2 regions of the Sporosarcina sp. FSL K6-2383 genome follow, and region 2 is predicted to be linked to the other one. Evidence: riboswitches for the same ligand, from Rfam matches in the RefSeq annotation. Region 2 holds a riboswitch; the other holds the start of a gene.

Region 1 (4,109 bases), 860 kb from region 2:
ACCGAAATTTCCGGATTTGCTGCAGATACGATGAAATAATTTTGCAAAAATCCGTTTGAATCGAGCACCGGAGTCAACCAGCTGGCTTCCCCGTAGAAGTTGTACAGCACCGGCATTTCACCGGACCATTTCTTTTCGATGAATTTCTTTTCAATGATTTGAAGTGCCCCTTGCGAATCCATATAGGACTCCTCCAGATTGCCCGTATAATACGTTGCTTCACCCGTCCGACCATCCGTCAAGGCATAACCAAGCATCGAATCGACGCCTTCTTTCGGACTTGTAAAATCAGTGAAGTAAAACATATGACCATTCTCGTCAAAAATCGGACTCACATTAGCTTCGGTCCCTTCATCTGACGGCAATTTCACATCTTTTTTCCCGAATACCGAATTCCAGAATCCGTGAACATAGTTACCAAAATAACTATTTTGTAAACTAACTGCTTCAGGCGAAACAGCACCATCGATAAATGCAGGTACATCCGCAAGTGCATATTTCGCCATCTCTCCCGTCGCCGGATCAACCACTACAATCCCTTGAACATCAAAGCCGTTGCGTGCCGTAATAAAGTTCCCGTATGAGCGGATATAATAAGGCACTCCTTCATTATCAATTTCTAGCTGGACATCCCCGTAGAAAATGAGATTCGGCATTTCCATCCGCATATGACGCTCCACTTGCTTGTGGAAAAACGATGAAGGCGTATAAGTCATTTCAACCTTCACGAATTTCGGATTATCTGCCGAATCAGTCGCACTCATTGTGAAATACCCAGGTGTTGTTTTCCCAGCCCACCACTTGAAAAGACCCGAAAATTCAACAGGTGCGATGTAGACAAAATCATCGCCAACTTTTTGAATTTGTAAATTGCCTAATTCATAATAACTCGTATTCGGTACTTGACCGAACGCTTTCTTCATCTTGTTACGTGCAAACTTCGGCGGCACACTTGCCGGTGTTTTCGTTTCATCAAACGCTTTGATTTCCACCTGCTGATCCATCTCGACAGCCTTGTATTTCTGATCTGCGTTGAATAAAGGCGCGCTGAGGATATAAGCACCGAAAGCAATTGCTCCTAGTAATAAGACAATCTTAAATTTGCGGTCTTTACTCCCCGCAACAACTGCGCCCAATAAAGTGACCACGAGTAGCGGACCCCATAATGACGTCCAGTTGCGATCCATATTGGTTAGATAATAAAAGGCAAACACGAGTATTGTACTTACAACAGCAGTGCTAGCCACAGCCGCGACCTTGTTAAAAGAAACCGGCTCTTTCGTCTCCTTTTTGTTCAACACAAACGGGACAATAATTAAACTTGACACAATCCCTGTAATGATTGAGAAGATAAGTAAATTAATCATCTAAAACACTCTTTTCTATAGCAAAGATTTTTTTCACATATCTCTTATACGATTAGACTATAGAATCGTTTCACTTTTCACGAAAAAACCACCAGCAAAATTCGCTAGCGGTCTCTTTTCATTTATTCTTCTCTTCATCTTTTGGAAATAAAAAGTAAGCTAAAATTCCACTGACGGCCATTGCACCTAGCGTAATATAAATGCGAGACATAGGCGGGACCTCTTGGTGGTTCTTGTTCAACATCATAATACTAACCGTCCCGACAATCATCATGATGGGAATAATATATTTAAATGCTCTCAACTCGTTCACCTTCTGTTTGTCATATTATCTTCATCTTACCATAGACTTTCTAGCTTTCTACAAAGGATTGCTTGACGGAAGCAAATTATAACGTTATGATAATTTCAATTATTCAACTTTATCCAGCGAGGGTTTGCCTCCGGCGGATTTCACAATTTCATAATTATTCTTATCAAGAGAAGCAGAGGGAACTGGCCCTATGAAGCTTCAGCAACCTGCCTATATGGACTGGTGCTAATTCCAGAAGAATCCCCGTGGTTCTGAAGATGAGAAGGGACAACTACGTAAACTCGTAAAGCCTTCTTTATTTGAAGGCTTTTTTTATTTTCTTAAAAGCTACAAAATAATTGATGTAAAGAGAGAGTGATGAGCTATGCCGAGACACCCTATTGAAGAACAACTACAGAAAAGAATACTTATTATGGATGGCGCAATGGGAACCATGCTACAAAATGCCAACCTTTCTGCCGAGGATTTCGGTGGTGAAGAATACGATGGCTGTAATGAGTATTTAAATATCGTAAAGCCCGATGTCCTAAATCGCATTCACCGCGAATATTTGGAGGCTGGCGCAGATATCATCTCCACAAACACATTTGGCGGAACACCCATTGTTCTCGATGACTATGATTTGGGTGAACGAGCACATGATATTAACTTCCATGCTGCGCAAATAGCTAAAAAGTGTGCGGAAGACTTTTCTACACCTGAATGGCCGCGTTTCGTTGCAGGTGCAATGGGCCCAACGACCAAAACATTATCCGTTACAGGCGGAGCTACATTTGATGGCCTGACACAGGACTTTTATATACAAGCAAAAGCATTGATCGAAGGCGGCTGTGATTTGCTATTGATGGAAACGAGCCAGGATATGTTGAATGTCAAAGCCGGCACATTAGGGATCAAGCGTGCATTTGAGGAAACAGGACTAGAATTACCTGTTATGATTTCTGGAACAATTGAGCCAATGGGAACAACATTAGCTGGTCAAAGCATTGAATCATTTTATATTTCAATCGAGCATATAAAACCACTATCTGTTGGCCTGAACTGTGCAACAGGTCCGGAGTTCATGACAGACCACCTTCGCTCACTATCAGACCTAGCCACAAGTTATGTCAGTTGTTACCCAAATGCTGGGCTTCCAGACGAGGAAGGTCATTACCATGAATCACCTGAGTCTCTCTCTAAAAAACTACAAGGCTTTGCTGATAAAGGTTGGTTAAATATCGTAGGGGGCTGTTGCGGAACAACACCTGAGCATATCCGTGCGATTCGTGAAGTAGTCGCTGATAAAAAGCCGCGCCAAGGTCCCGAAACGATTCACGGTCATGTCGTATCGGGTATTGAACCAATACTGTATGACGACTCTATGCGTCCGCTATTAATTGGCGAACGAACAAATGTTATCGGGTCTCGGAAATTCAAACAGCTAATCGTTGACGGCAAATTTGAAGAAGCATCCGAAATTGCGCGTGCACAAGTAAAAGGTGGCGCACACGTCATTGATATTTGTCTAGCTAATCCAGATCGTGACGAGTTAGAGGATGTCACAAAATTCATGAAGGAAGTTGTCAAAAAAGTGAAAGTGCCTCTCGTCATTGATTCCACAGACGAGAAGGTTATTGAAGAAGCATTAAAATATTCACAAGGGAAAGTCATCATTAACTCCATCAACTTGGAGGATGGCGAAGACCGCTACGATGCTGTAATGCCACTTGTCAAAAAGTTTGGTGCAGCTGTCGTTGTTGGGACAATCGACGAACCTGGAATGGCGGTTACGCGTGAACGGAAACTCGAAGTTGCAGAGCGTTCTTATGATCTTCTTGTCAATAAATGGGGACTATCGCCAGAAGATATCATTTTCGATCCACTTGTTTTCCCAGTCGGTACAGGAGACGAGCAATACATCGGGTCTGCCGTAGAAACGATTGAAGGTATTCGTCTCATTAAAGAAAAGTTACCACGCGCCTTGACGATTCTCGGTGTCAGTAACGTGTCATTCGGTCTGCCCCCTGTCGGCCGTGAAGTATTGAATGCTGTGTATTTATATCACTGTACGCAAGCAGGTCTCGACTATGCAATTGTCAATACGGAGAAACTAGAACGCTATGCTTCTATTCCGGAAGCCGAAATTAAAATGGCCAATGATTTACTATTCAACACAACAGATGAAACGCTTGCCGAATTTACTAATTTCTATCGTGGCAAGAAAAAAGAGAAAACAGAAGATGATATTCCAAAAACCGTTCCAGAACGCCTAAGCTATTATATCGTCGAAGGAACAAAAGAGGGCTTAATTCCTGACTTGGAAGCCGCCCTCGAGATGTATGATGCACCCCTTGACATCATTAATGGACCATTGATGGCTGGTATGGCTGAAGTGGGACATTTATTCAATACGAACAAACTAATTGTTGCAGAAGTACTTCAAAGTG
Region 2 (4,109 bases):
GCAATTGAGCAACTGATTAAAAGAATTCATTTGCAGGCGAATTTCCATGTTCAATTCACTTATAAAGACTTCGATAATCAGTTGTTACAAGAGGAGTCTGTCATTGCACTCTACCGCATTACCCAGGAGCTACTGACAAATGCGATGAAACATTCACAAGCTACAGCAGTCACGCTGTTATTAACGCATGAAAATAATCATATACACTTATTTTACTCTGATAATGGAATAGGTCTGGACGTTAGCCAACTAGAGCATCGCTCCTTACAGTTCAGTGGACTTATTGGGATTAAAGAGAGGGTTAAAGGTTTGGATGGTACCATCCAGTTTGCGGCAAATGATGGTTTGCAACTTACGATTTATCTACCTGAAGAAGTGATGACTTCTGTCCCCTTTATAGGATGAACATATGAATAACTTTATAAATCAGGCATAGGCGCCTTCCATAAAGTAGCCTAGGTTATGGTGATTGACATCCCTAAGGGAAGGATATAGTTCAATAATTCCTTAGGACCGTAGCTAATTTATTGAAATGATTTTTTCCTATCTATAAAAAAAGGCACAGCAAACGGGTTCGTCCCCGCTAACTGTGCTTTTTTCTTTACAATTACTGCGCCGCTTGTTCCTTCAAAGCAGCAGCTCTATCTGTTTGCTCCCATGGTAATTCAATGTCTGTACGGCCGAAGTGACCATATGCAGCTGTTTGTTTATAAATTGGACGACGTAGGTCGAGCATTTTGATGATGCCGGCTGGACGAAGATCGAATAATCCGCGTACAAGCTCTACCAATTTGCTTTCTGCTACTGTGCCTGTTCCGAATGTATCAATCGAAATCGATACAGGTTGCGCTACGCCGATTGCGTAAGCAAGTTGGACTTCACAACGATCTGCAAGGCCTGCTGCGACGATGTTTTTCGCCACATAACGAGCGGCATACGAAGCAGAACGGTCCACTTTTGTTGCATCTTTTCCAGAGAACGCGCCGCCACCATGACGTGCGTATCCACCGTATGTGTCCACGATGATTTTACGGCCTGTTAGACCCGCATCTCCTTGTGGTCCACCAATGACAAAACGGCCTGTTGGGTTAATGAAGTATTTCGTATTGTCGTCAATCAATTCCGCTGGGACTACCGCGTCAATGACAACTTCTTTTATGTCATGTTGAATTTGCTCAAGCGTCACTTCTGGATGGTGTTGCGTTGAAATGACAATTGTATCGATTCGAACTGGGTTATTCTGTTCATCATACTCAACTGTCACTTGCGTTTTCCCATCAGGGCGTAAGTAATCTAGCGTCTCATCTTTACGCACTTGTGCAAGACGACGTGATAGTTTATGCGATAGACTAATTGGGAGTGGCATTAATTCTGGTGTTTCATTACAAGCGTAACCGAACATCAAACCTTGGTCACCTGCACCGATTGCTTCAAGTTCCTCGTCTGTCATAGACCCTTCGCGCGCTTCCAGTGCTTGGTCAACGCCCGCAGCGATGTCAGCTGATTGTTCGTCGATCGCCGTAAGGACTGCTGATGTTTCCCAATCAAAACCATATTTCGCACGTGTGTAACCAATTTCCTTCACTGTTTCACGCACTACTTTTGGGATATCCACATAAGTCGTTGTCGTAATTTCCCCTGCCACTAGGACAAGCCCAGTCGTAATCGTTGTTTCACATGCGACACGCGCATTTGGATCTTCTGCTAAAATTGCATCTAAAATAGCATCCGAAATTTGGTCACACATTTTGTCAGGATGTCCTTCTGTTACTGATTCTGATGTAAATAGTCGACGATTTGTCATGTTGGTTCCTCCTATATCCTACGAGATTGATACGGTACTCATATGTCCCATGTAGAGTCCCAATTCCTATAGGGAAAGGAACTACAAGCCACTGCGAGCTCTATACACGAGGATAAAGGGCAATTTCATATAAAAAGCCCATCACTCAGTATTAACTACATAAGTGAAGGGCATAATTTCGAAAGCACCTTTCACTCTTATCATCCAAAATATCTATCTGTATCCAGATAAATACCTTGCTACAGGTTTGGCACCTTCGCGCAGACAACATGGTCATTGCAGGTTGCCGGGTTTCATAGGGCCTGACCCCTCCACCAGCTCGGGATAAGAGTATCCGTTCATCTATCCATGTTACGGAAATTATCGATTTATGTCAATTAATTTTGATGTTTTGCATATAATTAGTTGCAGTTTGAATTAGTATAGACTATTATTCTTAATGTGTTATACTAATTAAAAATAAGATGTCACCCACTGAATGGGTCTATATCAAAAGGATGGTAGATGACTATGATATCAGCGAAAATGAGCGACAAGCTTAAAGATCTTCTTTCAGGTAAAAACGTAAAAATTCAACTTTCTGTTCCACAGCTTGTTGAAAAGGCAACAGCACGTGGAGAAGCGCAATTGACTGCCGATGGCGCGATCACGGCACAAACTGGCAAGTATACGGGTCGCTCCCCTAAAGATAAATACATCGTTGAAGAAGCATCTACAAAAGACAAAATTGATTGGGGCAACGTAAACCGCCCGATTTCTTCTGAAATTTTTGATTCATTATATAATAAAGTCATTAACCACTTAAAAGTCAATGATGAGCTATTCGTTTTCAAAGGATTTGCAGGGGCTGACCCGGCCTCACGCCTAGCTATTCAAGTCGTCAATGAGTTCGCATGGCATAATCTGTTCGTTCATAACTTATTCATTCGTCCATCAGCAGAGGAATTGAACAATCATGAGGCGCAATTCACGATTCTATCCGCTCCTACCTTTAAAGCAAACCCTGCAGTTGATGGTACGAATTCAGAGACATTCATCATTGTTTCAATGGAAAAACGAATCGTCTTAATTGGTGGAACTGAATATGCTGGTGAAATGAAAAAATCAATTTTTTCTATTATGAACCACCTGCTTCCAGAAAGTGACATACTCCCTATGCACTGTTCAGCTAACGTTGGTGAAGATGGAGATGTCGCCTTGTTCTTTGGGCTGTCTGGCACAGGTAAAACAACGCTTTCCGCATCTGCAGACCGCAAACTAATCGGTGATGATGAGCATGGCTGGTCTGACAATGGTGTATTCAATATGGAAGGCGGATGTTATGCAAAATGCATTAATTTATCACAAGAAAAAGAACCTGAAATCTTTGGAGCCATCCGTTTCGGTTCCGTTTTAGAAAACGTTGTTGTCGATCCAGACACACGTATTCCTGATTATAATGATGGTTCATTAACTGAAAACACACGGGCGGCATACCCAATTCAAGCAATCGATAACATCGTCGATCCTTCTGTCGCAGGTCATCCGAAAACAATTGTTTTCTTAACTGCAGACGCATTTGGCGTGTTGCCTCCGATTTCGAAATTGACAAAAGAACAGGCCATGTACCACTTCCTAAGCGGTTTCACATCGAAGCTTGCGGGAACGGAGCGTGGCATTACGTCACCTGAAGCTACCTTCTCGACATGCTTCGGCTCACCATTCTTACCGCTTCCTGCAACGGTTTACGCAGAAATGCTTGGTAAGAAAATCGATGAGCATGGCGCACAAGTATTCCTTGTCAACACTGGATGGACTGGTGGCGTATACGGAGTCGGTAAACGTATGGATCTGAAACACACACGCGCAATGGTATGTGCTGCACTTGCAGGACAATTAAACGATGTTGAAACAACGACAAACGATGTATTCGGCCTTGAAATGCCTAACGCTATCGAAGGGGTTCCAGCAGAAGTCTTGAACCCACGAAACGCATGGACTGATGGTGCTGCTTATGATGTAAAAGCAAATGAATTGGCGGATTTATTCCGTGAAAACTTTAAGAAATTCGGTACCGTTTCTAAAGATATTTCTCTTAAGGGCGGACCTATTTCATAATAATCAATCAATGGGATAACACATTCAACTGTGTTATCCCGTTTTTCTATCTTTATAATATATGAAAAATAAGATTACCTTTAAAAAATGCTCTTACTTCGTCAATTTCTGCATCCCTTTGAGGGTAAAAAACGATTTCTCCCCCATAGTGTTCTACTGTACAAACTAGTTCCCCTAATACATCATATAGGAAAATCGTAAACCATTT

The links. A riboswitch is a leader RNA that binds a small molecule or an ion and turns the genes downstream of it on or off. The one in region 2 is predicted to bind S-adenosylmethionine.
Region 1: another riboswitch for S-adenosylmethionine. It lies ahead of metH (methionine synthase); the one in region 2 lies ahead of metK (methionine adenosyltransferase).

The regions. Positions count from the first base shown of each region.
Region 1 covers NZ_CP152017.1:242,585-246,693, forward strand. The annotation lists gene MKZ10_RS01390 (hypothetical protein) at 1-1,367, opposite strand, end outside; gene MKZ10_RS01395 (histidine kinase) at 1,486-1,671, opposite strand; SAM riboswitch class I at 1,838-1,944, shown strand; gene metH (methionine synthase) at 2,045-4,109, shown strand, end outside.
Region 2 covers NZ_CP152017.1:3,049,408-3,053,516, forward strand. The annotation lists gene MKZ10_RS15250 (ATP-binding protein) at 1-405, shown strand, start outside; gene metK (methionine adenosyltransferase) at 608-1,804, opposite strand; SAM riboswitch class I at 1,999-2,135, opposite strand; gene pckA (phosphoenolpyruvate carboxykinase (ATP)) at 2,315-3,901, shown strand; gene MKZ10_RS15265 (hypothetical protein) at 3,954-4,109, opposite strand, start outside.